3 regions of the Pseudomonas sp. LBUM1651 genome follow, and region 1 is predicted to be linked to each of the others. Evidence: predicted binding sites of a transcription regulator. Region 1 holds the regulator's gene; each other region holds the start of a gene.
What was found. Region 1 encodes sigma-54, which starts transcription at its own class of promoters, with help from an activator protein. Its sites were predicted from a motif close to ANTGGCATNNANNTTGCTNT; they were not measured.
Positions count from the first base shown of each region.

Region 1 (9,811 bases):
GGTTGCATCGCAGCGATTTTTGCGGCGGTCGGTTACTGGAACATCAGCCCGGAACGCTTCCTCGACAAGCCAGTGGCTACGGTCGATGAAAGCGCGATCGACTATTACGCACTCAACGCCCACAGCGTGCAGTACCTGCCGGACGGCAAACTGCAGTACGAAATGACGTCCGACAAGGTTGAACACCTGAAGGCGACCGAAGTGACGTTGTTGACCAATCCGGACCTGAACCTGTTCCGCGGCACCCAATTCCCCTGGCACGTCCAGAGCGAACATGGCGAAGTCAATCCGGACGGCACCCAGGTCGAACTGATCGACTCGGTGCGCATCACGCGTTTCGACGAGAAAAACCGCAAGACCCTGATTACCACCACCCGCATGACAGTGTTCCCGCAGCAGCAATATGCGCAGACCGATCAACCCGTTAGAATCGACGGCGCTGGTGGTGTCTCGACTGGCAAGGGAATGAAAGCGTATTTGAAAGAAAGCAGGATACACCTGCTATCGAACGTAAGAGGACAGTATGAGGCTCGTTAAAACTCTCCCTATTTTGCTCGGTCTGGGCGCAGCACTGGGAAGCGTGAGCGCCTGGGCTCTGCCGAACGATCAACAGCAGCCTATCCGCATTCAGGCCGACGATGCCCAACTGGACGACAAGAACGGCGTTGCCACCTACACCGGCGACGTGATCATTACCCAGGGCTCGATGAAGGTTACCGGCAACAAGGTCACCATCACCCGCACCGCGGCCGGTGACATTGACGTGGTGACTTCGGTGGGCAACCTGGCCTACTTCGAGCAGCTGCAGACCGCTGGCGACACCAAGCCGGTTCAGGGCTACGGCGTCACCATCCAGTACCACGCCTCGCAAGACCGCGTCGTATTGATCGATCGCGCCAAAGTCATCGACAAGGACGGCAACGTTACCCAAGGCGAGAAAATCGTCTACGACACCAACAAAAAGCTCGCCAGCGCCGGCCGTGCCACAGGCGCCAACGTGACCGAGTCGCGCCCGCGCATCGACATGGTGATCCAGCCGAAAAAGAAAACCGACGAGCAAAAGGCCCCGTAATGGCAACTCTGAAAGCTCAGCATCTGGCCAAGAGCTACAAGAGCCGTCAGGTCGTGCGCGACGTCAGCCTGTCCATCGACAGCGGTCAGATCGTCGGCCTGCTTGGCCCTAACGGCGCCGGCAAGACCACCTGCTTCTACATGATCGTCGGCCTGGTCCAGGCCGATCAGGGCCGCGTCCTGATCGACGATCTGGACGTCAGCCACCAGCCGATGCACGGTCGCGCGAAGGCCGGTATCGGCTATCTTCCGCAAGAAGCATCGATCTTTCGCAAACTCTCGGTCGCCGACAACATCATGGCCATCCTCGAGACCCGCAAGGAACTCGACAAGGCCGATCGTCGCAAAGAGCTGGAAAGCCTGCTGCAGGAATTCCACATCAGCCACATCCGCGACAATCTCGGCATGAGCTTGTCCGGTGGTGAACGCCGCCGCGTGGAAATCGCCCGGGCACTGGCAACCAGTCCGAAATTCATCCTCCTCGACGAACCCTTCGCCGGCGTGGACCCGATTTCGGTGGGCGACATCAAGCAGATCATCTACCACCTCAAGGCCAAGGGCATTGGCGTACTGATCACTGACCACAACGTCCGTGAAACCCTGGATATCTGCGAAACCGCCTACATCGTCAACGATGGTCAACTGATCGCCGAAGGTGATTCGGCCACCATCCTGGCCAACGACCTCGTGAAAGAAGTCTATCTGGGCCATGAGTTCCGCCTGTAAGCGCTGAGGTGTCTGGCTAGTCGCCGAGCGCTTGTCTCGATAAAAAATCAACAGTTTTTTATTGTTACAGCGCTCTAGGCAAACGTTGCAGTTTCAGGCATATAATTTGCTTATGTTTGGCGCTCCGGCGCCCTGTAGTGGATGGCGCATGTGCGCCGGCGAATAAGGTGTTAAGCCCCTGCCATGAAACCATCGCTAGTCTTGAGAATGGGCCAGCAGCTGACGATGACACCGCAGCTGCAACAGGCCATCCGCCTGCTCCAATTGTCGACCCTGGACCTGCAACAGGAAATCCAGGAGGCCCTGGAGTCCAATCCGATGCTCGAACGCCAGGAAGAAGGCGACGACTTCGATAACGCCGACCCCTTGGCCGACAAAGCCGAGCAGCAACCCAACGCCGACGTCTCAGAACCCTCCTACCAGGAAACCGCCCCAACGGTGGACAACCTCGATGAGGGCGACTGGAACGAGCGCATTCCCAACGAACTGCCCGTCGACACCGCATGGGAAGACGTCTACCAAACCAGCGCCAGCAGCCTGCCGAGCAACGATGATGACGAGTGGGATTTCACCACCCGCACATCGGCCGGTGAAAGCCTGCAAAGCCATCTGTTGTGGCAACTGAACCTGGCGCCGATGTCCGACACTGATCGTCTGATCGCCGTGACCCTGATCGATTGCATCAACAATCAGGGCTACCTGGACGAAACCCTCGAGGAGATCCTCGAAGCCTTCGATCCGGAACTCGACATCGAACTGGACGAGATCGAAGCCGTCCTGCATCGCATCCAGCAATTCGAACCGGCCGGCATCGGCGCCCGCAACCTCGGTGAATGCCTGCTGCTGCAATTGCGCCAGTTGCCCGCCAAGACGCCTTGGCTGGCCGAGGCCAAGCGCCTGGTCACCGACTACATCGACTTGCTCGGCAGCCGCGACTACAGCCAGCTGATGCGCCGCATGAAGCTCAAGGAAGATGAACTGCGCCAGGTCATCGAACTGGTACAGAGCCTCAACCCACGCCCTGGCTCGCAGATCGAGTCCAGTGAAGCCGAATACGTCGTTCCCGACGTGATCGTGCGCAAGGACAACGAGCGCTGGCTGGTGGAGCTTAATCAGGAATCGGTACCGCGGCTGCGGGTCAACGCCCAATACGCCGGTTTCGTGCGCCGCGCCGACACCAGTGCCGACAACACCTTCATGCGCAATCAGTTGCAAGAGGCCCGCTGGTTCATCAAGAGCCTGCAGAGCCGTAATGAAACCCTGATGAAAGTTGCCACCCAGATCGTCGAGCATCAACGCGGTTTTCTGGAATACGGCGACGAAGCGATGAAACCGTTGGTGCTGCATGACATCGCCGAAGCGGTGGGCATGCACGAATCGACGATTTCCCGGGTGACCACGCAAAAATTCATGCATACCCCTCGGGGTATATATGAGCTGAAATACTTTTTCTCCAGCCACGTCAGCACCTCCGAAGGCGGCGAATGCTCGTCCACGGCGATCCGCGCGATCATCAAAAAACTGGTTGCGGCGGAAAATCAGAAAAAGCCGTTGAGTGACAGCAAGATCGCTGGTTTACTGGAGGCACAAGGCATTCAGGTGGCTCGCCGCACCGTCGCCAAGTACCGCGAATCCCTCGGGATCGCGCCTTCGAGCGAACGCAAGCGGTTGATGTAGAGCCACGCCACAGCGTTCCAGTGGTAGATCATCTGATCTACCGCTTTATGCACTGGCAACGAAGGAGAAGCTGTATGCAAGTCAACATCAGTGGACACCAACTGGAAGTGACCGAACCGCTTCGCACCTACATCGGCGAAAAACTCGAACGATTAGAGCGGCATTTCGACAAGATCACCAACGTGCAAGTCACGATGACGGTCGAGAAGCTGAAGCAGAAAATCGAAGCCACGCTGCATATTCCCGGCAATGAAGTGGTCGCAAACGCGGAACATACCGACATGTACGCGGCGATCGACGCGCTGACCGACAAGCTGGATAAACAACTCAAAAAGCATAAGGAAAAGACCCAAAGCCTCCTCCAGGGCGCGACCGGTCGTTAACACTCCCAACCCATGATCCGACTTGAAAGCATCCTGACCCCCGGCCGTTCCCTCGTGAACGTGCCGGGCGGCAGCAAAAAGAAAGCCCTCGAGCAAATTGCCAATCTGATCGCCCGCGAAGTGCCGGCCCTGGAGATGCAAGATGTCTTCGAGGCTTTGATTGCCCGTGAAAAACTTGGCTCGACCGGTTTTGGTAACGGCATCGCTATCCCCCACTGTCGGCTGAAAGGTTGCACCTCGCCCATCAGTGCTTTAATGCACCTGGACGCTCCCATCGATTTTGACGCCATCGACGGCGCCCCGGTTGACCTGCTGTTCGTTCTGCTGGTCCCGGAAGCGGCTACCGATGCGCACCTTGAATTGCTCCGCCAGATCGCCAGCATGCTTGATCGCAAGGAAGTCCGTGATCGCCTGCGCAGCGCCGCGAGCAATGAAGCCTTGTATCAGGTTGTCCTGGACGAGCAAAACGGGCACTAATCATGCGTTTGATCATCGTCAGTGGCCGTTCCGGCTCAGGTAAAAGCACCGCACTCGATGTTCTCGAGGACAACGGCTATTACTGTATCGACAACCTGCCCGCCGGGTTGCTGCCGGAACTGGCTGAACGTGCGTTGATTCATACTGAGCTTGCGCAGCCGCTGGTTGCCGTCTCCATCGACGCACGCAACTTGCCGAGTCACCTGACCCGTTTTCCGGAACTGCTCGCAGAAGTCCGCAGCCGACATATCCAGTGCGATGTCCTGTACCTGGATGCCGACGAAGAAACCTTGCTCAAGCGCTTTTCGGAAACCCGCCGTCGTCACCCGCTAAGCAGCGCCAATCGCTCGCTGGCCGAGGCGATCAACGATGAAACCAACCTGCTCGGGCCGATTGCCGACCTCGCCGATCTCAAGGTCAATACCACCAACCTGAACCTGTATCAGCTGCGCGATACCATCAAGTTGCGCCTGCTGAACCAGCCGGAACCCGGCACTGCTTTTTTGGTGGAGTCTTTCGGATTCAAGCGGGGCATGCCAGTGGATGCCGATCTGGTGTTCGACGTGCGCTGCCTGCCGAACCCCTATTGGAAGCCGGAGCTACGCGATCAGTCCGGGCTTGATCAACCGGTTGCCGAGTACCTCGCGGCCCAGCCGGACGTCGAGGAGATGTTCCAGGACATCTCCACGTACCTGCTCAAATGGCTGCCCCGCTTTGCCGCCAGCAACCGTGCTTATGTCACCATTGCCATTGGCTGCACCGGCGGGCATCACCGCTCCGTCTACCTGACCGAACGTCTGGGCCAGGTCCTGCAAAAATCCCTGAAGAACGTCCAGGTCCGCCACCGCGACCTCAGCTAAAGGATTCACATCGCGATGCCTGCTCTGGAAATCGAAATCATCAACAAACTGGGCCTGCATGCCCGCGCTTCTGCGAAATTCGTTGGAGTCGCCGGCGAGTTCAAAGACTGCACGATCAGAGTAGGACGGACGCCGGAATCCACGGTCGACGGCAAAAGCATCATGGCAATGATGATGCTCGCTGCGGGCAAGGGCACAAAAATCTATATCAGTACCGAAGGCGAAGACGAGCAGAAAGCACTAGATGCACTGACAGACTTGATCAATCGTTACTTCGACGAAGGCGAATAACGCTCGCCTAGGCGAGCGCGGTATCCATCACCATCATCAAACAAAACCCGATCAGCAGCCCAAGGCTGGCCAGCTTGTCGTGACCATGGCGGCGCGACTCGGGAATGACTTCATGCGTCACCACCAACAACATGGCCCCGGCCGCCAGTGCCAGGCCCAATGGCAAGAGCAACTCGGCCAGGCTCACCAGCCAGGCGCACAACAGCGCAAAGACCGGCTCGACCAACCCTGACGCCGCACCGATCAGGAACGCCTTGACTCGCGACATCCCTGCCCCGGCCAAGACCAGCGCAATCACCAGCCCTTCCGGCACATCCTGCAAGGCAATGCCCATGGCCAGACTGTCGGCATCGGGCATGCCGCCACCCGCCGAGACACCGACCGCCATGCCTTCTGGAATGTTGTGGGCAATGATGGCAAACACGAACAACCAGATCCGTGGTGGAATGACCGGCCGTTCCAGCGTGCCGACGAGCATTTCCGGCGATGCGCCAGACACCTTCCGATCCACCAGAAACAACACGAACGCACCCAACATGATTCCGAAACTGATCAGCCCGCTGGCCGCCCAAGGCGTCAGCCCCAGGCTTTCAGCCGCAGCAATACCCGGGACGATCAGCGAAAATGCCGTCGCCGCGAGCATCACCCCGGCGCCGAAGCCGAGCAGCGTATCGCTGACCGCCTGGGGCATGCGCCGAATCACCAGCACCGGCACCGCGCCCAGGGCGGTACCCAAGGCGCAGATCGCACCGCCCTGTAAGGCGCGTAGCAGTTTTGGTTCAAGATCCAGCCACGCCAGGCCCTGGGCGACCAACAAGCTCATACCCGCCAACAGTGAAAGCGACCCCAATGCGTAACGAAACATCCGTCCACTTACGATCGCCAGTGTTTCAGTGCCCATAGTCAGCCCAGGATTGTTTTTATAGAAGACTTAAACCAGTGCAGCCTGATAGCGCGCAGCGACTTCAGGCCAATTGATCACGTTGTAAAACGCGTTGATGTATTCCGGGCGACGGTTTTGATATTGCAGGTAATAGGCGTGCTCCCAGACATCCAGGCCGAGGATGGGTGTATTGCCGCTCATCAACGGACTGTCCTGGTTACCGCTGCTTTCCACGACCAGGGTCTTTTGCGGGGTCACACTCAGCCAGGCCCAGCCGCTGCCGAAACGGGTCAGCGCGGCTTTGGTGAACGCTTCCTTGAAACGGTCGAGACCGCCCAGTTGGTCGTCGATCGCCTTGGCCAGCTCGCCGTCCGGCTGACCGCCGCCGTTGGGTACCATGACTTCCCAGAACAGCGAATGGTTGGCATGACCACCACCCTGATTGATCACCGCCGCGCGAAGTTTTTCCGGCAGTTGCTGAACGGCAGCCACCAGTTTCTCCACCGGCCACTCGGCAAACTCGGTGCCTTCGACGGCGGCGTTCAGGTTATTGATGTAGGTCTGGTGATGCTTGGTGTAGTGGATTTCCATGGTCTGCGCATCGATGTGCGGCTCCAGGGCATCGTAGGCGTACGGCAAGGCAGGCAAGCTAAAAGCCATTTCAATGGACTCCATGATGTAGAGGCGCAGCGGGCGACGCGGCATCGGTGTGCAGCAAACGATGAGTACGCGGGTATTCGCCGTGCTCGCTGATGAAATTCAGCAGTTCGACGTAGGTTTTGCTGCTCTGACGCAGTGCTGCTTCGCGTAATGCCGGCGCCAGTCGCGGGTCCTGTATCGTCTTCAATAGCCGCTGGTGGATGGCGCACAGGTATTCGGCGCTCTCCTCCGGCTGGTTCAGACGTAAATGCAGGTCCGCCAGGTTGTGGTGGGAAATGACGCAGGCCGCCACCGCTTCGTCGGCATCCGCCCAGCGCTCGAACAACACCTGGGCCAGGGCCAATGCCTGCAGGTAAGCCTCGCGGGCATCCACCAGTTCGCCCAGCATGAAACAGCGGTTTGCCCTTTCGATCGTGCGTTTCCAGTGCTCCATGGTGAGCCTCCAAAGCGGTTGCGGTGATTACACGCCGCCTGCGGTGAGCTTTTCCGGATTGAGCAACTCTTCCAGTTGGCTACGCGTCAGGTCGGTGTGTTCCAGAGCGACATCGATCACCGGACGGCCTTGCTGATAAGCCTTCTTGGCGATTTCAGCGGCTTTTTGGTAACCAATGATCGGGTTGAGTGCAGTGACCAGAATCGGGTTGCGCGACAGCGCCTCCTTGATCCGGGCTTCGTTGACCTTGAAGCTGGCGATAGCCTTTTCACCCAGCAGGTGGCTGGCGTTGGCCAGCAACTCGATGCTGCTCAGCAGGTTCTGGGCGATGATTGGCAGCATCACGTTCAGTTCGAAGTTGCCCGACTGGCCAGCGATGGTGATGACCGTGTCATTGCCGATCACTTGAGCGGCAACCATGGCGGTGGCTTCCGGGATCACCGGATTGACCTTGCCGGGCATGATCGACGAGCCCGGCTGCAAGGCTTCGAGTTCGATTTCACCGAGACCGGCCAGCGGACCGGAGTTCATCCAGCGCAAGTCGTTGGCGATTTTCATCAGCGAAACAGCGGTGGTTTTCAGTTGCCCGGAGAGCGCAACGGCGGTGTCCTGGGAGCCGATCAATGCGAACAAATCGGTGCCCGGCGTGAATTGCACTTGCGTCAACTTTGTCAGTTGCTGGCTGAAAAGCCCGGCGAACTCGGGATGCGCATTAATCCCGGTGCCCACCGCAGTACCGCCCTGCGCCAGGGATTGCAGACTTGGCAGCAGATCCTGCAGATGGCCGATGTTGGCCTTCAGCTGTTGCGCCCAACCGTTGAGCACCTGGCTCATGCGCACTGGCATCGCGTCCATCAAGTGAGTGCGACCGGTTTTGACGTGATGGTGAACCTCTTCAGCCTTGTGCTCGATCACCTGCACCAGACGCACCAGCGCCGGCAGCAGTTGCTCATGCAACGCCAGCGCAGCGCTGACGTGGATGGTGGTCGGGATGATGTCGTTGCTGCTCTGGCCGCAATTGACGTGATCGTTGGGGTTCACCGGCTCACCGAGCAGACGGCTGGCCAGGGTCGCAATCACTTCGTTGGCGTTCATGTTGGAACTGGTGCCGGAACCGGTCTGGAAAATATCCACCGGGAAGTGCTGCATGAAGTCGCCCTGAAGCAAGCCCAGTGCCGCGTCGACGATGGCTTTGCCCTGGGATTCGCTGATCTGCTTGAGTTCGATATTGGCCCGGGCGGCGGCGGCCTTGGCCAGGATCAGTGCGCGGATGAACTGCACCGGCATCGGTTTACCGCTGATCGGGAAGTTATTCACCGCACGCTGGGTCTGTGCGCCGTAGAGGGCGTCCACCGGGACCTGGAGTTCGCCCATGCTGTCGCGCTCAATACGAGTCTTGTTCATCAGAAAATCCTTGCACCAGTTCAGTAAGAGGAATCGAAGGCTGCAACTCGCAGGTCGCAGGTCGCCAGTTGCCAGGTGTAGCTTTGCCAGCGCTTGAGGCGGCACTTGCAAAGGGAGAGGCGTTCGAGTTCGCGCAGCGGGCGCCACGCCTGATCCAGGCAATAGGTCCGCCAGTGCCAGGGCAGCGCGACATCGGCGGCGGTGTCGAGCAGCAAACGGAAAGAGGTTTCGGCGATGGTCCAGGGTGAGGTCGCCGTGCAGCACGCCAGATACCGGCCTTCGGCCAGGTAATGTTCGATCAGGCGAGGCTCGTCGGGATCCATCGCGCAGCGGATCTGGCGACTCATCCAGCGCCAGCTTTCGAGGTAAGGCTGCTCGTGCAAGGCAGAACTCATGATTCGGGCTCATTCGGTAATGAGATTTATTATTAAATGATAATGAGAAGCAAAACAACCCCGAGAGCATCAGCGAGATTCAGTGTGTGCGAGCCTGCTCGCGAAGGCGATTGAACAAGCTGGCAAGGCACCTTCGTGACACACTCGTCGATAAGTCTTTGCCGCGTTCTTATGGTCTTCTGAGGCAACGATCGTCGTAGCGGGCAAGTGAGATCACGGAGTTGCTGCCACACCAGTACCCGTCTGCGTAGTTACGCAAAGTGTGATGGACGGGTGCGTTCATATTAGTTTTAAAGGGAAATACCGTGCCGGTACGCTTGAGCGTCCCGGCACCGGGTTTATGTGCAATACGGATGGTCAAGTCTTTTAAACACTTGCTCCATTGCTATCACTCTGAATCGGACGAATCGCCATAGTAATCGCGGACTGCAGGAATTTGCGCTGAAGTCCCTGGGGACTGTTCGAACGCGTCCGTAGCTCTTTTAAACGCATCCAAAACTTCCAACTGTTCAACCAATTGAGCCGGATAGAACGCTCTCTCCATGACAGAC
Region 1 covers NZ_CP166805.1:927,779-937,589, reverse strand. Annotated here, with positions in the region: gene lptC (LPS export ABC transporter periplasmic protein LptC) at 1-537, shown strand, start outside; gene lptA (lipopolysaccharide transport periplasmic protein LptA) at 524-1,072, shown strand; gene lptB (LPS export ABC transporter ATP-binding protein) at 1,072-1,797, shown strand; gene ACA066_RS04225 (RNA polymerase factor sigma-54) at 1,981-3,474, shown strand; gene hpf (ribosome hibernation-promoting factor, HPF/YfiA family) at 3,549-3,857, shown strand; gene ptsN (PTS IIA-like nitrogen regulatory protein PtsN) at 3,870-4,334, shown strand; gene rapZ (RNase adapter RapZ) at 4,337-5,194, shown strand; gene ACA066_RS04205 (HPr family phosphocarrier protein) at 5,210-5,485, shown strand; gene ACA066_RS04200 (ZIP family metal transporter) at 5,493-6,386, opposite strand; gene ACA066_RS04195 (superoxide dismutase) at 6,417-7,028, opposite strand; gene ACA066_RS04190 (DUF2753 family protein) at 7,030-7,461, opposite strand; gene ACA066_RS04185 (class II fumarate hydratase) at 7,489-8,865, opposite strand; partial or broken gene ACA066_RS04180 (FagA protein) at 8,846-9,260, opposite strand; gene ACA066_RS04175 (hypothetical protein) at 9,649-9,811, opposite strand, start outside.

Region 2 (9,811 bases), 970 kb from region 1:
AGGTCTGCACCCGTTTGGCCAGGTTGCGCACTTCATCGGCGACCACCGCAAAGCCACGTCCCATTTCCCCGGCCCGGGCCGCTTCAATCGCGGCGTTCAGCGCCAGCAGGTTGGTTTGCTCGGCGATGCTGTGGATCACATTGACCACGCCGTTGATCTTCTGACTGTCCTCGGCCAGACGCTGAATCATCTCGGCCGTCTGCTGCACGCCATTGGACAACCCGGCAATCGACTTTTGCACGCGACTGACCACTTCCTGACCGCTGCCGGCCAGGGTATCGGCGGTTTGCGAGAGGTCGCGGGTGGCGCCGGCGTGCTGGGCGATGTGATAGACGGTGGCGGTCATTTCGTTGATCGCCGTGGCGGCCTGGTCGGTTTCGCTTTGCTGGCCCAGCATGCCGTGACGGACCTCGTTCATGCTCGATGCCAGCCGCGCCGCGCCGACGTCCAGTTGCCGGGCGGTGCTGGCGACGGTGTTGACCACCCGCTGATAACCGGCCTGCATGGCGTTGAACGCGCCGGCCATCTGCCCGACCTCGTCGGTGCAGGCCAGCGGCACACGGGCTGACAGGTCGCCGGTTTTCTCAACGTGGAGCATCACGTCTTTCAAGGTGTTGAGCTGGCTGAGCAGAAATCGGATCAACAGTTGCGACGCCCCGAGCATCGCCAGCATCAGAATGAACACCGCCACGGCGTAGTTGGCGAAACGCTCACCGAACACCTGGCTCAGGCTCGGGCCATAAGCGATCACCGCCACCTGCTGACCATCGGTGCGCGTGAACACTTCCGCGCCCATCAGCGGGTTGTCGCCGAACAGCGGCATCGAGTTGATCTCGACCCAACCGTTGGCATCCGCGAATTCCGGCACGGGCTGCTCGTTCAGCAACGGCGCCTGCCCGCGACTGAACGTCAGCAGGTGATCGGCCTTGGGCAGCGCTTGTCCGGCAGGCCAGGCGTTGAGCAATCGCGCCTGAGCCTGAGCGGACGCTTGCGAGGCATGACTGCGGGCCTGCTGTTCGAGTTGTACGGCGTACAACACCAACAACAGGGTGGTGACGAAGGCGACAGCGTTGACCGCCCAGAATTTATATTTCAGCGAGATGTTGCTAAGCCAGGCACCCATGGAGGTCTTCTCTGATAGCGGAAACAGCATTGGCAAGGTGCCAGCATTGTGCCGCTACCCGAGGCGCCGGATCTTGATATGCGTCAACATTCCCGACTGTGTTCCGCGCAGGAATTGCGGGGCGTAATGCGCTATCCTTCGCGCCTTCAAAATTCCCTCGCTACAGGATTCCGCCCCCATGAAAGCCGCACTCGTCGAACTCATCAGCAAAATCAGCTCCGGGTGCATGAGCGAAGACGAAATCCTCAAAGTCGCTGACGAAGCGGCCCAGGCCTACGCCGATCCAGAGGCTTTTCTGACGGCCAATCCGGACATCAACTACGACGACACCTTCCCGATTCCGCTCGGCGAGTGGGTCGTCGTCGGCAGCCTGCCGGAAACCGTACTGTTCCAGGCCGACACCTACATGGACCTGTTCGCGCAGATCGTCGCGTCGTTCGGCCCGGGCGTGGATTTCAACATCAAACCCAAGCAACTGGCCAAGACCGAAGCCCTGACCGCGCTCAATCGCATCCAGGTGCAGATGGGCAGCATGAACAAGGAAAACGGCGGTTACACGCTGATGAACTTCAGCCAGCTGCTGGACGACGAACTGCAAGTGGTGCTGGTCTATGGCAACGACGTGCCGCGTGTGCTCGAGTTGTGCGCTGAGGTCGGCATCGTGGCCGCGCCTTCCCTGGAAGCCCTGAAAGTGGCAATCCACGTTTGATGGAATAAAACGGAACCCCGCTGGAGCCGGCTATCCTAAGAGTGAACATCACTCTTAGGGAGCGACACCATGGGTTCCACGTTCAACGGCCTGGTTGGCCTGATCATTCTTGCCCTGGACATCTGGGCAATCATCAACGTGCTGAAAAGTGGCGCCGATACCGGGATGAAAATCGTCTGGGTCCTGCTGATCCTGCTGCTGCCGGTCCTGGGCCTGATCATCTGGGCCATCGCCGGGCCACGGGGCAACGTGCGAATCTGACAGAACGAACACTGCCCCTGTAGGAGCAAGGCTTGCCCGCGAAGAACGATAACGCGGTCTTTCTGTTAAATCGTGTAATCGTTCTTCGCGGGCAAGCCTTGCTCCTACGGGACAGTGTCGCGTCATCAACTGACGTTCGACCTGTCATCTTCCGCGACGTAGAATGCGCGCCTTTCCCGGGCAATCGAGCAGATCGATTGGCCATCATGGGCGGGTAACCGTCCGTTGCCACCCGCATTCATCGGAGCACTTCCCATGAGCAACACCCCAGCCAGCGACTACCTGGAAACCCTCTACGAAGGCTACGGCCAGCGTTTTCGCATGGAAAAACTGCTGCACGAAGTGCGCACCGAACACCAGCACCTGGTGATTTTCGAAAACCCGCGCATGGGCCGTGTCATGGCGCTGGACGGTGTGATCCAGACCACCGAAGCCGACGAATTCATCTACCACGAAATGCTCACCCATGTGCCGATCCTGGCGCACGGCAGTGCCAAGCGCGTGCTGATCATCGGTGGCGGCGACGGCGGCATGCTGCGTGAAGTGGCCAAACACGGCGGCGTCGAGCACATCACCATGGTCGAGATCGACGGCACCGTGGTCGACATGTGCAAGGAATTCCTGCCGAACCACTCCAAGGGTGCGTTCGATGATCCACGCCTGAACCTGGTGATCGATGACGGCATGCGCTTCGTCGCCACCACCACCGAAAAGTTCGACGTGATCATCTCCGACTCCACCGACCCGATCGGTCCGGGCGAAGTGCTGTTCTCGGAAAACTTCTACCAGGCCTGCCGTCGCTGCCTGAACGAGGGCGGTATCCTGGTGACCCAGAACGGCACGCCGTTCATGCAGATCGAAGAAGTCAAAACCACCGCCGGGCGCCTGCGCAGCCTGTTCCCGGACTGGCACTTCTATCAGGCCGCCGTGCCGACCTACATCGGCGGTTCGATGACATTTGCCTGGGGCGCGACCAATACCGCCTATCGCAAACTGTCCCGCGAAACCCTGCAGCAGCGCTTCGCCGGCAGCGGCATCATCACCCGCTACTACAACCCGGAAATCCACATTGGCGCGTTTGCCTTGCCGCAATACGTGCTGCAAGCGATCAACAAGCCAAGCAACGACTAAACTAAAGAAGTACGCATAACCCTGTAGGAGCCGAGCTTGCTCGCGATGACTGCCGTCCAGTCGATAGAGATGTCGGCTGATAGAACGCTATCGCGAGCAAGCTCGGCTCCTACAGCTCCTGTGTTTTTGATGCTTGCGTGCCGTAATCCGTTTGAACGATCAGTCAGGCCAAAAGTCCAGATAGTTGTAAGCCCATTTGCGGGTTTGTTCGAGGAGGCACTGATGCAAAAGTGGAAGATCACTTTCGTGGATGACCACGGCGAAACTGTCGACGAAGTCTTTGAGTGCGACGAGTGCCCGGACAACGAGCACGCCGCGAAACTGCTCAAGGAGCGGCTTTTTCCCGTCGCCGCCGAACTGGATCTGAACGATCTGGAGGGGCGGACTGCTGACGCTAGCGTCAAAAACCTCAAGACCCAGAACAGCATACAAATCCTCGGCATTACTCCCGTCTGATACACCTCTGGCACACTCGTGAAACACCAGGCCTTGGCAGCGGCGCTTACTTGGGGCTACTCTGCAAGCGAGATCAGCGATTGGATCGCTAAGGTCTGGTCTTGTCAGCTACATGCTTGTTTCCCGGCGGCAACGTGGTTGCCGTATTGCTCGCACCATTCGGTTGCGGGCGTCGGGAGTACGGAAAGTCTATCCATCGGTTTGAGGAGGACGTTTCATGAGCACAGCCTATCAAGAAGACATCAGCAGCTCGGTGCTGCGCCGCATGAAAGAAGGCGGTTTCGACTTTTCACGATTCCATCCCATCGAGTTCTACGCCATTTTCCCGGACGAGGAGCGGGCACGCAGGGCGGCAGGGCATTATTCCGGCGAATCCATGAATGCACAGATCAGCGTACGCGACGACGGCGCATGGGCCCTGGAACTGAGCAAAGTGATGTCCGCCACCTATGACGGCATCGGCGACTTTGAGCAGGACTTCGAGGCGGTGGTCGAGCCTTTGGGCGGCATCATCGAAGGGTGGGGCGTCAAGCAGGAGGTACGAGGGCTACTCGCATAACACTATGAACAGCGACAACATCCACTAACGGCTGACCTTCGGGTTGGCCGTTTTCGTTTGTGGGCGATGGAAAACAGCCTTGGCAAAATCCTGAAACAAGAACCCGGCGCAAAAAAAAGCCGCCTAAACAGGCGGCTAAAAGGGAAGTTCGGTGAGCATTTCCAGCGAATGCGCCGATTATCCGCAGCCACTGCCGGGCAGTGAAATCAACTCTGGCTATGCTGGTGATAGGCGAAAGCATTGCTTCGCAATGAAGCGGGGGCAATCAGGTTGGGGTATTTACCGCACAGGAATGGTGCGGTGTATGCGCGACGAATATCTAACCGATTGATTTAAAAGCGTTTATGCCGATGGCACGGGCCTTGCGAAGGCCTGTAAGTCCGGGTGACAAGGAGTACGGCATGATCCGCAACTATTTTGATGAGATGTACGATGCCGGCGGCCAGGTCCGCCCGCATTATCGGGAGTTTGCCCGTTGGCTGGCCGAGACGCCTGACGAACTGCTGGCCCAACGGCGACGCGAGGCCGATCTGTTGTTTCATCGCGCCGGGATTACCTTCACGCTCTACGGGGACGAGCAGGGCACAGAGCGCCTGATCCCCTTCGACACCATTCCGCGCAGCATCCCCGCCAGCGAATGGCGGATCGTCGAACGCGGCTGCATCCAGCGGGTCAAGGCGTTGAACATGTTCCTCGCCGACCTCTATCACGAGCAGCGCATCATCAAGGCGGGCATCATTCCGGCCGAGCAAGTACTGGCCAACGAGCAATACCAGTTGGCGATGCAAGGCCTGGATTTGCACCGGGATATCTATTCGCACATCTCCGGCGTCGATCTGGTGCGTGATGGCGACGGCACGTACTACGTGCTCGAAGACAACCTTCGTACACCGAGCGGCGTGAGCTACATGCTCGAAGACCGCAAGATGATGATGCGGCTGTTCCCCGAACTGTTCTCGGCCCAGCGCATCGCGCCGATCGACCATTATCCGAACCTGTTGCTCGACACCCTGAAAAGCTCCAGCCCGATCGATAACCCGAGCGTGGTGGTGCTGACGCCGGGGCGTTTCAACAGTGCGTTTTTCGAGCATGCATTCCTGGCGCGGGAAATGGGCGTTGAACTGGTAGAAGGCGCGGACCTCTTCGTGCGTGACGACAAGGTGTTCATGCGCACCACGGACGGGCCGAAAGCCGTCGATGTGATCTACCGTCGCCTCGACGATGCGTTCCTCGACCCGCTGGCGTTCAATCCGGATTCGATGCTCGGCGTACCGGGGCTGTTGTCGTCCTACCGCTCGGGCCACGTGGTGCTGGCGAATGCCATCGGCACCGGGGTTGCGGACGACAAGTCGGTGTATCCGTTTGTGACGGACATGATCCGTTTCTACCTCGATGAAGAACCGATCCTGAAGAACGTGCCGACGTTCCAGTGCCGCAATCCTTCTGAACTGTCCCACGTGCTGGCCAATCTTCCGGACCTGGTGGTCAAGGAAACCCAAGGCTCCGGCGGTTACGGAATGCTGGTGGGGCCGGCGGCGACGGCGGCGGAAATCGAGTCGTTCCGCGCCCGCATCAAGGCCAAGCCACACGCGTACATCGCGCAACCGACGTTGTCCCTGTCGACCTGTCCGACCTTTGTCGAAAACGGCATCGCTCCACGCCACATCGACCTGCGTCCGTTTGTATTGTCTGGCCGCGAAACCCGGGTTGTGCCCGGCGGTTTGACCCGTGTCGCCCTGCGTGAAGGCTCCCTGGTGGTGAATTCCTCACAGGGCGGCGGAACCAAGGACACCTGGGTGGTTGAGGATTAAGGAAGCCTGCCATGTTAAGTAGAACTGCCTCGGATTTGTATTGGATGTCGCGTTACCTGGAGCGGGCGGAAAACCTCGCACGGATGCTCGACATCAGTTATTCACTGTCGCTGATGCCACAGGATGGACGCGGTGACGGTCTGCATGAACTCGCCATGCCGCTGCTGATAACCGGCACCCTGGACGATTACCTCGAACGCCACGGCGAGCTGCATGCCGAGCGGCTGCTGCACTTTTTCGCCCTCGACGCGGCCAACCCAGCGAGCATTTACAGCTGTCTCGGCGCCGCACGGGCCAGCGCCCATGCAGTGCGTGGGCGAATCACCGCCGACATGTGGGAAAACATCAACGCCACCTGGCTGGAAATTCGCGGGATCGCCGAGCAGGGCTTGAGTCGCTACGGCATGAGCCGTTTCTGCGAGTGGATCAAGGAACGTTCGCACCTGTTTCGCGGCGCGTCCTACGGCACCATCATGCGTAACGATGCGTTCCGTTTCATTCGGCTGGGCACGTTTATCGAAAGGGCCGACAACACCTTGCGCCTGCTCGACGCCCGCTACGAAATGGCCGGCGATCAGGCCGAAGCGGTCAGCGACGGCACAGCCCACGCCTATTACCAGTGGAGCGCTTTGTTAAGGGCGTTGTCGTCGTTCGAGGCCTATACCGAAATCTACCGCGACGCTCCCGGTGCCCGGCATGTGGCAGAACTGCTGCTGTTGCGTGCTGATGTGCCACGTTCGCTACGGGCCTGCACCGAAGAAATCGACCAGATCCTCGCCCAACTGCCCGGCGCCAACGGCCGTCCCGCGCAACGCCTGGCGGCGGAGATGGACGCACGCCTGCGCTACACCGGCATCACCGAAATTCTCGACGAAGGCCTGCACGCCTGGCTGACCGAGTTCATCCCGCTGGTGCGCCAGTTGGGTAACGCCATACACAGTTCCTACCTGGAGGCTGCATGAGACTTTCCATTAGCCACGAGACCACCTATCACTACGAAGATCAGGTGCGGGCGAGCATCCAGTATCTGCGACTGACACCCCACGACAGCGAGCGCCAGCACGTGCTCAGCTGGCAACTCGACCTGCCGCGCCCGGTGCGCGCGCAACTCGATCCGTTCGGCAACATCCTGCATGTGCTGACCATGGACGAGCCGCATGAAGCGATCATCATCGGCGCCCGTGGCCAGGTCGACATCGACGAACTGCGTGAAGCCGAGCACGAGAGCCAGTCGGCGCTGCCGTTTTTGCGTTTCACGCGCCTGACCGAAGCCGACGAAGCCTTGCGTGCGTTCGCCGAGAAAGAATGCAAAAAGCGTCGGGATCGCACATCGCTGATCGATCTGATGCATGGCCTTAACCAGCACATGACCTACACGCCGGGCTCCACCGAAGTGGATACCAGCGCGGCTCAGGCCTTTGCCGGGCGTTCGGGCGTGTGCCAGGACCACACGCACGCGTTCCTCGCCTGCGCCCGCAGCCTGGGCATTCCGTCGCGTTATGTGTCGGGGTATCTGTACAGCGAGAATTGCGAGCATCTGGCCAGTCACGCGTGGGCGGAAGCCTGGCTGGATGACGCGTGGTACAGCTTTGACGTGACCAATGAACTGGCGCGGCCGGAGCGCCATTTGAAGCTGGCGGTGGGCCTGGATTACCTGGATGCCTGTCCGGTGCGCGGGATGCGTCGCGGCGGCGGGTGTGAGCAGATGCATGCGAAGGTGTTTGTGTCGCCGACGCCGATGCCGGTGATCTCAGTCCAACAACAGTGATCATAAATTATTGGGGAGAAGGTGCTTTTGTGGCGAGGGAGCTTGCTCCCGCTCGACTGCGCAGCAGTCGCAAATTCGATAAAAGCGGTTTGCATGACGGATCGCGTCGCCTGGTTTGAGGGCCGCTTCGCGGCCCAGCGGGAGCAAGCTCCCTCGCCACAGGTGTATCTGCTACTTATTGGCTGTGATCTGCTTGCGCCCAGCCATATGCTTCAAATACCCCACCAACATTTCCAGATCGCCGTCGGGCAACACCTGCGCCGAAAACCCCGGCATCTTCGCCTGCGGCCACTGCCGCAAACTCTGCGGATCACGGATATACCGCTTCAAAAAGTCCGCGCCAAAATACTCGGTCGGGTTAAACGGAACATTAAGATCCGGCCCGAACTGCGCATCCCCGGCGCCATTGAGACGATGACACGCCAGGCAGTTCTTCTGAAACAGTGCAAACCCCAGATTCACCGGATGGTCCGCCTTTAACGCCGGATCCGGCAACAGGGCAGGGAAGCGCTCCGCCACTGGCGCCATGCGTTTGATGCTTGCCACTTGAAAGGGCCATTGTTCAGGGCTGATGTTGCCCGCCTGCGGGTTAGTCCAGACCAGATAAAACGGCCCCGCACCTGGCTTGCCTTCGGACAGCGGTGGCCACGGCTTGGCCGGGTCTTCAATCGCCAGCCAGGCTCGCGCGCCTTTGGCATTGAGCAACGGAGCGGCCGCCAGTTCAGCGGCAAAACCATCCAGCGCCACCGCTTGCAGGTGATCGTCAGGCTTGATGCCGGTCAACAACGCCGCCAGAGGCACGGCGCGATAGCTCATGTCCCGTTTATAGGAAACGTCGTTGGTAATCGTGATGGTCTGTAACTGAGGATGCTTGAGCAATTCCTCGGTCTGCCAGGTGCGACTGTTCGCGCCCAGCTCCAGGTTCAGCTGTGCGGCATAAAGGGGCGAGCCGAACAGCAAGGCCCCGAGCAGAATGAGCGTTTTCAAATGATCGCCGTCCATGTCGTGGAAGTGCCGCAAAGGTTGGCACACCCACGCTGGCCCGGGTAGCGAGCCAGTCACATTTTTGATGAGGCGATAAAAAACCTTGGCGCCGTATTTTTAATAACAGACTTAACCGATCACCTTCGTCAGGTTCGGCAAAATCAACAACAGCGTAGTGGCGAAAAGAATGAGCCCGGCTTGACGTACTTTCGAATGTTTGAACATGGCTTGACCGCCTTTTTGTTATTCCTGATGCCTGCCTGCATATCTCCATGACGGCAGCGCGTTGCACTTCCTGTAGGGCGAGCGCCTCGGCAAAACCCGACGACAACATCGCATATGTTCACCTTAGGGCCCGCGTCACTCGTGGTTTAGATCCCTTTCGTATGGAGTGCGCACTTATTGCTTTAAAAAAGGCATGAGGCCTATTGCCAGCTTCTTTGCCGCCCTTTTGCTAGACAGCTCGGTGTCCTGAAACGGTTAATCCGGTAGCACACTACCGTCCGTCTGAGCGTGTCCGTCAACGTCCGTGAGCATTGCGGTCATTGAATCGGCGGTGGCTCGGCATAAGGTGAAGGCTCAGTATTTTCACCGTCAGGTTCGAGGACGTCATGACCCAAGCTTTGATTTTCGACGCGTTACGCACGCCCCGTGGCAAAGGCAAGGCCGATGGCGCCCTGCACAGCGTCAAACCGGTGAACCTGGTGGCCGGGTTGCTCAGGGCGCTGCAGCAGCGCACCTCGCTGGACACCAGTCAGGTCGATGACGTGGTGCTGGGCTGCGTGACGCCGGTCGGCGATCAAGGTGCCGACATCGCCAAAACCGCGACACAAGTGTCCGATTGGGACGTCAGCGTGGCAGGTGTGCAGATCAACCGTTTCTGCGCGTCGGGGCTGGAAGCGGTGAACCTCGGGGCGATGAAAGTGCGTTCCGGCTTCGAAGAACTGGTGGTGGTCGGTGGCGTCGAGTCGATGTCCCGGGTGCCGATGGGCAGCGACGGCGGCGCCTG
Region 2 covers NZ_CP166805.1:1,899,277-1,909,087, forward strand. Annotated here, with positions in the region: gene ACA066_RS08785 (methyl-accepting chemotaxis protein) at 1-1,123, opposite strand, end outside; gene ACA066_RS08790 (hypothetical protein) at 1,302-1,832, shown strand; gene ACA066_RS08795 (PLDc N-terminal domain-containing protein) at 1,902-2,093, shown strand; gene speE (polyamine aminopropyltransferase) at 2,349-3,224, shown strand; gene ACA066_RS08805 (hypothetical protein) at 3,447-3,680, shown strand; gene ACA066_RS08810 (ribonuclease E inhibitor RraB) at 3,898-4,239, shown strand; gene ACA066_RS08815 (circularly permuted type 2 ATP-grasp protein) at 4,641-6,050, shown strand; gene ACA066_RS08820 (alpha-E domain-containing protein) at 6,062-7,012, shown strand; gene ACA066_RS08825 (transglutaminase family protein) at 7,009-7,818, shown strand; gene ACA066_RS08830 (c-type cytochrome) at 7,990-8,820, opposite strand; gene ACA066_RS08835 (acetyl-CoA C-acetyltransferase) at 9,414-9,811, shown strand, end outside.
Region 2: a site for sigma-54 is predicted at 4,589-4,608, ahead of ACA066_RS08815 (circularly permuted type 2 ATP-grasp protein). Genes of this name have one in related genera too.

Region 3 (9,811 bases), 600 kb from region 1:
GCCGAAGATAAACATGTGCTCGACGCCAATGCGTTCGCACATTTCCACGTTGGCGCCGTCCAGGGTGCCGATGCTAAGCGCGCCGTTGAGGCCGAATTTCATGTTACTGGTGCCCGAGGCTTCAAAACCTGCGGTGGAAATCTGCTCCGACAAATCCGCCGCCGGAATGATGCTCTCCGCCAGGCTGACGTTGTAGTTGGGCAAGAACACCACTTTGAGCAAACCGCGCACGGTCGGGTCGTTGTTCACTACCCGGGCGATGTCGTTGGTCAGTTTGATGATCAGCTTGGCCTGGTGATAACTGGCCGCGGCCTTGCCGGCGAAGATTTTCACCCGCGGTACCCAGTCGATTTCCGGCTCGGCGCGGATCGCCTGATACAGCGCGACGGTGTGCAGCAGGTTGAGCAACTGACGTTTGTACTCGTGAATCCGTTTGACCTGAACGTCGAACATCGCCGCCGGGTTGACCGCGACCCCAAGCCGCTCATGAATGATGTACGCCAGGGCTTTCTTGCTGTGCAGGCGCTGCTCGGCGAAGGCCTTGCGGAACGCGGCTTTTTCAGCGAACGGCTCCAGATCAAGCAAGCGCTCTTCCGGGTTATCCAAAAGATCAGGGCCGAGGGCGTCCACCAGCATCGAGGTCAACTCCGAGTTGGCCTGATACAACCAGCGGCGGAACGTAATGCCGTTGGTCTTGTTGTTGATCCGCTCCGGGTAAAGCTTGTGCAGTTCGGAGAACACGGTTTTGCGCATCAGCTGCGTGTGCAGCCCGGACACGCCGTTAACGCTATGGGAGCCAAGAAACGCGAGGTTTCCCATGCGCACACGGCGGCCATTGTCTTCCTCGATCAGCGATACCGCGCGCAGCACGTCAAAATCGTGAATGCCTTTGGCGCGCAGCGAGTCGATGTGCTGGGCGTTGATCAGGTAAATGATCTGCATGTGCCGCGGCAGCATTCTCTCCATCAAACCGACCGGCCAGGTTTCCAGCGCTTCCGGCAACAGCGTGTGGTTGGTGTACGAGAGCGTGTCGACGGTGACCTGCCACGCGGCGTCCCACGCCACGTCGTAGACATCGACCAATTGACGCATCAGTTCGGCCACGGCAATGGACGGGTGCGTGTCGTTGAGCTGGATCGCCGCGTGATCGCCCAGGGTCAGCACCGAGGTGTGCATGTTGCGGTGGCGGCGCAGCAAATCCTGGAGAGACGCAGCGACAAAGAAGTATTCCTGGCGCAGGCGCAGTTCCTGGCCGGCTTCGGTACTGTCCGCCGGGTAGAGCACACGGGAAATACTTTCCGCCCGGGCCACTTCCGCGACCGCGCCCAAGTGGTCGCCGGCGTTGAAGCGCTCAAGGTGCAAATCTTCCATCGCGCGGGCACGCCACAAGCGCAACGTGTTGACGCTCGCCCCGCGCCAGCCGACTACCGGCGTGTCGTAAGCAATGGCGCGCACGGTTTCCGCCGGGGACCAGACTTGCTTGGACTTGCCGTTTTCGTCGGTGACGGTTTCCACGCTGCCGCCGAAGCCGATCGTGTAAACGACTTCTGGCCGTTCGAATTCCCATGGGTTACCGAAATCCAGCCAGTGCTCGGTCTGTTCCTGCTGCCAGCCATCGACAATCGCCTGACGGAACAAGCCGTGTTCATACCGAATGCCGTAACCATGGCCGGCGATGCCGAGGGTCGACATGCTTTCCATGAAGCACGCCGCCAGACGACCGAGGCCACCGTTACCCAGGGCCGCATCGGGCTCCAGCAGGCGGATGCGCTCAATATCGACACCGAGCTCGGTCATCGCTTCGCGAGCAACGTCCAGCAGGCCCAGGTTGCTCAGGCTGTCGTAGAGCAGCCGGCCAATGAGAAATTCCAGGGAGAGGTAGTAAACCCGCTTTTGACCTTTGCGATAGATCTGCCGGGTGTGATCCATCCAGTGCTCGACCATGTGATCGCGCGCGGCCAGCGCAATGGCCTCGAACCAGTCGTGGTCGAAGGCGTGATCCGGGTCTTTACCCACCGCGTAGGTGAGCTTGGTCAAGACGGCGTCGCGAAATGCGGCCACCTCTGCTTCGCGAACAAGTGGTTCTTGAGTCATCGATAGGACCTCGAGCGAGCGTGAAGTAGTTCAGCCTAGACGGTCAGACAGGCGGCGTGGGCTCTGGTTCGGCAGTTTTTCCTGTTAGTGCGAGATAGGCCGGCATTACATTGTCGTGTGTCTGAATCAATGCAGGGGCCGTGCCGGATTAACGGTGTTTATTGGGCGCAAAGAAAAAATCTGGCGAAAGGTTGTTCAAAAATCCACCAGTCCCGGTATGATCGCGCGCCCTGATACACACGCTGGTAACAACCGATGATGAAGCCCAACCTGATCGCCGCCGCAGAGATCGATCGCCTCGATACCTGGGCCAAATATTCTGCGCCGATGTGCGGCTCGTGTGTATCCAGCTGCTGCACCTTGCCGGTCGAGGTCAAGATCAAGGATCTGATCCGTATCGGCATCGTCGACGAGTTCGAGCGCGGCGAACCGGCGAAGAACATCGCCAAGCGGTTGCAGAAGGAAGGGATCGTCGAGCGCTACAGCCAGAAAACCGAGATCTTCACCCTCCAGCGCATGAGCAACAACGATTGCCTGTACCTGGATCGTAAGAGCCGTCTGTGCACTATTTATGAAAAGCGCCCGGATACTTGCCGCAATCACCCGAAAATCGGGCCGCGGCCGGGGTATTGCGCTTACAAGCCGAAGGAAGTGGCTCGTGAGACCAGCAGTAGCCGTCGCACGCTAGAGAAGTTTTGATCCGGAATCTCGCTGCCTGACAGATTGCTTTCGCGGGCAAGCCTCGCTCCTACAGGATTTACGCGATCCCTGTAGGAGCGAGGCTTGCCCGCGAAGGGGCCGGAACAGACACCGCACAAACCCCGGACAAACAAAAACGCCCCCGACCTTGCGGTCGGGGGCGTTTTTTTGTCAGCTAACTAAATGACTCAGTTACCGGACTTCTTGGCAGCGCGGGTACGCTCGCTTTCGCCCAGGATCTTCTTGCGAAGACGGATGGACTTAGGAGTCACTTCGCACAGTTCGTCTTCTTGCACGAACTCAAGAGCTTGTTCCAGGGTGAAACGGATAGGCGGAACCAGAGCGATGGTTTCGTCTTTACCCGAGGCACGCATGTTGTCGAGCTTCTTGCCTTTGGTTGGGTTGACGCCCAGGTCGTTGTCGCGGCTGTTGATGCCGACGATTTGACCTTCGTACACGTCTTCACCGTGACCCAGGAACAGTTTGCCGCGAGCTTGCAGGGTTTCCAGCGAGTAAGTCAGAGCCTTACCGGTAGCAACCGAAACCAGCACGCCGTTCTGACGGCCGGACATGTCGCCGGACTTCATCACGTCGTAACGGTCGAAGATCGAAGTCAGGATGCCTGCACCGGAGGTCAGGGTCAGGAACTCGTTACGGAAACCGATCAGGCCACGGGCCGGGATGTTGTACTCAAGGCGCACACGACCCTTGCCATCCGGAACCATGTTGGTCAGGTCGCCTTTACGGATACCGATCTGCTCCATGATCGAACCTTGCGATTCTTCCGGCAGGTCGATGGTCACGTTTTCGTACGGTTCGTGCTTCACGCCGTCAACCATGCGGATGATCACTTCCGGACGACCAACACCCATTTCGAAGCCTTCGCGACGCATGGTTTCGATCAGTACCGAGAGGTGCAGCTCACCACGGCCGGAGACTTTGAACTTGTCAGCCGAGTCGCCTTCTTCAACGCGCAGAGCAACGTTGTACAGCAGCTCTTTGTCCAGACGTTCCTTGATGTTACGGGAAGTCACGAACTTGCCTTCTTTACCGCAGAAAGGCGAGTCGTTTACCTGGAAGGTCATGGAAACGGTTGGTTCGTCAACGGTCAGCGGCTTCATCGCTTCGACGTTCAGTGGGTCGCACAGAGTGTCGGAGATGAACAGCTGGTCGAAGCCGCTGATGCAGACGATGTCGCCGGCAGCTGCTTCTTCAACGTCGATACGGTGCAGACCGTGGTGACCCATCAGCTTCAGGATACGACCGTTACGCTTCTTGCCGTCGGCGTCGATAGCGACAACCGGAGTGTTCGGCTTGATGCGACCACGAGCGATACGGCCAACGCCGATAACACCCAGGAAGCTGTTGTAGTCCAGAGCGGAGATCTGCATCTGGAACGGACCGTCACGGTCGACTTTCGGCGCCGGTACGTTGTCGACGATCGACTGGTACAGCGGGGTCATGTCTTCCGCCATGGCGGTGTGTTCCAGACCGGCAATACCGTTCAGGGCCGAGGCGTAGACGACTTTGAAGTCCAGCTGTTCTTCGGTGGCACCCAGGTTGTCGAACAGGTCGAAGATCTGGTCCAGAACCCAGTCCGGACGTGCGCCTGGACGGTCAACCTTGTTGATGACCACGATCGGACGCAGGCCGGCTTCGAAAGCCTTCTTGGTCACGAAACGGGTTTGCGGCATAGGGCCGTCTTGAGCGTCAACCAGCAGCAGAACGGAGTCGACCATCGACATTACGCGTTCAACTTCGCCGCCGAAGTCGGCGTGGCCCGGGGTGTCCACGATGTTGATGTGGAAGCCGTTCCAGTTGATGGCGGTGTTTTTCGCCAGAATGGTAATACCGCGCTCTTTCTCCTGGTCGTTGGAGTCCATCACGCGCTCGTCGTTGAGCTCGTTGCGCTCCAGAGTGCCGGATTGACGCAAGAGTTTGTCTACCAGGGTGGTTTTACCATGGTCAACGTGAGCAATGATGGCGATGTTGCGTAGATTTTCGATCACTTGTGTATCTCGATCAGAGGATTCGGTGTGCTGACAAGTCTTGGCAGCGATTAACAGTAGAGTCAGGCCTTGCCGTTACAGCTTGACGGCAGAGTCGGGGGGCCGATGACGCAGGCCACAGGCAAACAGCCCCGGGCTCTTAGCTCGGTCGATAAACGCGCACATTGGCATGCCCCTCACTGAGCAAATGGTGGGCATGCAGGCGACTCATCACGCCTTTGTCGCAATACAGCAGGTACTGGCGAGTAGGGTCCAGTTCCTTGAAACGAGCGTTCAATGCATAAAACGGCATCGTCTGTACCTCAATGCCACCGAGTTCCAGCGGCTCGTCTTCAGCGGCATCCGGGTGACGGATGTCGATGATGATCTGGCCCGCCAGTGCTTCGCTGACTTCTTCGATCTGCAAGTCCTGGCCCAATTCGTCGATCACGCGATCGATCGGCACCAGTTTGGCGTTCTCGAGCGCACGCTCAAGGACCGCCATGTCGAATTCTTTCTCTTCATGCTCCACACGCGGACGCTTGGCGTGGGTCTTGGGGTTCACCGAGATGACCCCGCAATACTCCGGCATGTGCTTGGCGAAGTCGGCAGTGCCGATTTCGTTGGCCAGGTCGATGATGTCCTGCTTGTGACTGGCGATCAGCGGACGCAAGACCAGCTTGTCGGTCACGCAGTCGATCACGGACAGGTTCGGCAGCGTCTGGCTCGACACCTGGGAAATCGCTTCGCCGGTAACCAGCGCTTCGATGTCCAGCCGATCGGCAATACGGGAAGCAGCGCGCAACATCATACGCTTCAAAACTACACCCATATGACTGTTATCGACTTTCCCGAGAATTTCTCCCAGCACTTCCTCGAACGGCACACTGACAAATAACACGCGTTGGGAGCTGCCGTACTTCTTCCAGATGAAGTGCGCGACTTCCATGACGCCCAGTTCATGGGCCCGCCCGCCCAGATTGAAGAAGCAGAAATGGCTCATCAGGCCACGGCGCATGATCTGGTAAGCGGCAACAGTGGAATCGAAGCCGCCGGACATCAGTACAAGCGTCTGCTCCAGTGCACCCAGCGGATAACCGCCGATGCTGTTGTGCTGGCTGTGGATCACAAACAACCGTTTGTCGCGAATTTCGATGCGGACTTCGATTGCAGGCGTTTTCAGCGAGATTCCGGCGGCACCGCACTGACGACGCAGTTGGCTGCCGACGTATTTCTCGACATCCATCGAACTGAATTCATGTTTGCCGGCGCGTTTGCAGCGCACCGAAAAAATCTTCCCGGCCAGCGAATCACCGAAGTGCAGCTTGCACTTGGCGACGATGTCATCGAAGTCGCCCAACGGGTATTCGTCGACCTGCAGGAAATGCGCGATACCCGGCATGCAGCTCAGGCGCTCGGTCATGTCCTTCAGGACTTTGGGCTCAGTCACGCGGGTTTCAAGCTCGAGATTGTCCCACACACCGTTCACCACCACGGCCGGGTCCAGATCGCGGAGCACGGTGCGGATGTTTTTAGCCAACTGGCGGATGAAACGCATCCGTACCGGGCGGCTCTTGATGGTGATCTCGGGGAAGACTTTTACGATTAGTTTCATGAAAACAGCGCGTGCTGGGCCAGCCGAAAAAGGGGGGCGCGGATTATAGCGGAAATTGCTCAAGGTTTAACCAGTTAATGTGCAGAAGGTTTTCCACGCACCAAAACGGATCATTTGAGGAATTTAACGCTACATTAAAGGGCGTGATTTTGCGCGCATCGGTGCTTCGTGCCTTTATAAGCGTGATATTGGGGCAAAAAACCCATGCTGGGGCACTGGCATGCAATTTGCTCCCTTGTGAGGCAGGTTGCCTTGGCAGAGTATTCGCGCCGGCATCACAAACATTTAAGGGCATCCACTACCAGCCCTAATCCACCCGGAGGACACTATGTCGAAGTCGGTTCAACTCATCAAAGATCATGACGTCAAGTGGATTGATCTGCGCTTCACGGACACCAAAGGCACTCAGCACCACGTGACCATGCCGGCTCGCGACGCGCTGGATGAAGCTTTCTTCGAAGAAGGCAAAATGTTCGACGGTTCCTCCATCGCTGGCTGGAAAGGCATCGAAGCCTCCGACATGATCCTGATGCCGGACGACAGCACTGCCGTCCTCGACCCGTTCACCGAAGAGCCGACCCTGATCCTGGTTTGCGACGTGATCGAGCCTTCGACCATGCAAGGCTACGACCGCGACCCACGTGCGATCGCCAAGCGCGCTGAGGAATACCTGAAGTCGACCGGTATCGGTGACACCGTATTTGTTGGTCCGGAACCAGAATTTTTCATCTTCGACGAAGTGAAGTTCAAGTCCGACATCTCCGGCTCGATGTTCAAGATCTACTCCGAACAAGGTTCGTGGATGTCCGACCAGGACGTGGAAGGCGGCAACAAAGGCCACCGTCCAGGCGTCAAAGGCGGCTACTTCCCGGTTCCGCCGTTCGACCACGACCACGAAATCCGTACCTCCATGTGCAACGCCATGGAAGAAATGGGCCTGACCATCGAAGTTCACCACCACGAAGTGGCGACTGCCGGTCAGAACGAAATCGGTGTGAAATTCAACACCCTGGTAGCCAAGGCTGACGAAGTTCAGACCCTGAAGTACTGCGTACACAACGTTGCCGATGCCTACGGCCGCACCGCGACCTTCATGCCTAAGCCTCTGTACGGCGACAACGGTTCGGGTATGCACGTTCACCTGTCCATCGCCAAAGATGGCAAGAACACCTTCGCTGGTGAAGGCTATGCCGGCCTGTCCGACACCGCTCTGTACTTCATCGGCGGCATCATCAAGCACGGTAAGGCCCTGAACGGCTTCACCAACCCGTCGACCAACTCCTACAAGCGTCTGGTCCCAGGTTTTGAAGCCCCGGTCATGCTGGCCTACTCGGCTCGCAACCGTTCCGCTTCGATCCGTATTCCTTACGTGTCCAGCCCTCGCGCTCGCCGTATCGAAGCCCGCTTCCCGGATCCGGCAGCCAACCCGTACCTGGGCTTCGCTGCACTGCTGATGGCTGGCCTGGACGGCATCCAGAACAAGATCCACCCTGGCGACGCAGCTGACAAAAACCTGTACGACCTGCCGCCTGAAGAGGCGAAAGAGATCCCACAAGTTTGCGGCAGCCTGAAAGAAGCCCTGGAAGAGCTGGACAAAGGTCGTGCGTTCCTGACCAAAGGCGGCGTGTTCTCCGATGACTTCATCGACGCTTACATCGCTCTGAAAAGCGAAGAAGAAATCAAGGTTCGTACCTTCGTACACCCACTGGAATACGAGCTGTACTACAGCTGCTGATCCGGTAGCGTCTGCACAAGCGGCGTGACAAAAAGAGGCCTCCTTCGGGAGGCCTTTTTTGTGGACGCGATTTAACGGCCGACAATGTCCCCTGTAGGAGCCGGCTTGCTGGCGATAGCGTTCTCGCGGGCGCCATCGCCAGCAAGCCGGCTCCTACAGGGGATTTGTGGTGTTTGGGAGAGATCGGTAAATCATGCCCAAATGTTAACCGCTTGGGCCAATCCCCAGCCCTGACCTATGCTGCTACCCAACGCTTTCGTTTCTGGTCGATTTTATGGGTCGTGGTTTTCTATTGATGCTGCTGTTGATCGCCCTGCCCGCCGCAGCGCAGATCTATAAGTACACTGACGCCAACGGCAACACCGCCTACAGCAATCAACCACCCGATGGCGTCGAGGCTCAGCCGGTCGAGTTGCCACCGCTCAATAGTGTCGAGCGCCAGGCACCTCCGGCCCCACCTGTCGAAGCCACCAGCCGCGAACAGCCGCGCAGCGCCTACGAGGTGCTGGAGCTGACCAACTTGCCCACCACCGAGGCGCTGCGCGCTAACAACGGCACCTTCACCGTCAACGTGCTGATCAAACCCCGCCTGCAAGGTCCGCATTTATTCAGGTTGTTGCTGGACGATCAGCCTTACGGCCAGCCGAGCAACGTGCCGATCCTGCAACTGGTCAACATTGACCGCGGCACTCACAGCCTCGCGGTCCAGGTGATCGAGGGGGAAGACGTCGTCCAGCAGAGTCCGATCGTGACCTTCACCGTCCAGCGGGTGCACAAGCCGTGAGGTTGTGGCTGTTGATCGCCTGCCTGATCGTGCTGCCCGTGTCGGCCGAAGTCTTCACTTACATCGACGCCCAGGGCAATCGGGTCTTCACTGACCAGCCCGGTTCCCGCAACGCCAAGCGCGTGCCGTTAGCGACGAACAACCGCATGTCCGCCACCCCGACCGGCGCAACGCCGGTGATTGCCGAGAAAAAAACCGAAACCAAACCTCTGCTCCGCTACGACCTACTCAGAGTACTGGTGCCCGAGCCCGACGCCACGATCCGCAACAGCGCCGGCGAGTTGATTGTCAGCATCACCAGCGAACCCGGCCTGCAACGGGGTCATCGCTACCGTTTGTTGCTGGACGGGCAGCCCACCGCTGAACCCGGTCCGAGCCCGGTATTTGCCTTGGGCAACATCGACCGCGGCAGCCATAACCTGTCGGTAGAAATTCTCGATGAGCACGGCCGTACCGTCGAGCGCACGGCCAATCAACCCTTCCACATGCTGCGCATCTCCCTCGCGCAAAAACGTCAGGTCAAACCCTGCACGTTAACCGACTACGGCCAACGACCGGAATGTCCGCTCAAAGACAAACCTGAAGAAGAAAAAAATCTCTTCCAGCGCTTCTTTTAGCGTCGCTCAGCTTTGCGCACTATATTGGTGCAATAGGTTGCACCGTACCCACATTCCAACCCATTTTGGTTCGAAAGTACCCGCGAAAGCTGGCAGAGCGCCACGCAAACGAGCGTCAAACGCCCGTTTCAGGCCTTTAACGCTTCTTTTCGGAGCCTTGGTTTGGTTTTTGCATTTTCCTCGCATCAGCGCTTTATTCATGCGCGCGCCCTGCTCCAAAAGAGGTCCCGATGACCATTAGCGACGCACTACACCGTTTGCTACTCGACAACCTCACCA
Region 3 covers NZ_CP166805.1:327,830-337,640, reverse strand. Annotated here, with positions in the region: gene ACA066_RS01655 (glycogen/starch/alpha-glucan phosphorylase) at 1-2,094, opposite strand, end outside; gene ACA066_RS01650 (YkgJ family cysteine cluster protein) at 2,353-2,793, shown strand; gene typA (translational GTPase TypA) at 2,982-4,802, opposite strand; gene thiI (tRNA uracil 4-sulfurtransferase ThiI) at 4,942-6,396, opposite strand; gene glnA (glutamate--ammonia ligase) at 6,725-8,131, shown strand; gene ACA066_RS01630 (DUF4124 domain-containing protein) at 8,406-8,915, shown strand; gene ACA066_RS01625 (DUF4124 domain-containing protein) at 8,912-9,532, shown strand; gene glnL (nitrogen regulation protein NR(II)) at 9,763-9,811, shown strand, end outside.
Region 3: a site for sigma-54 is predicted at 6,611-6,630, ahead of glnA (glutamate--ammonia ligase). Genes of this name have one in related genera too.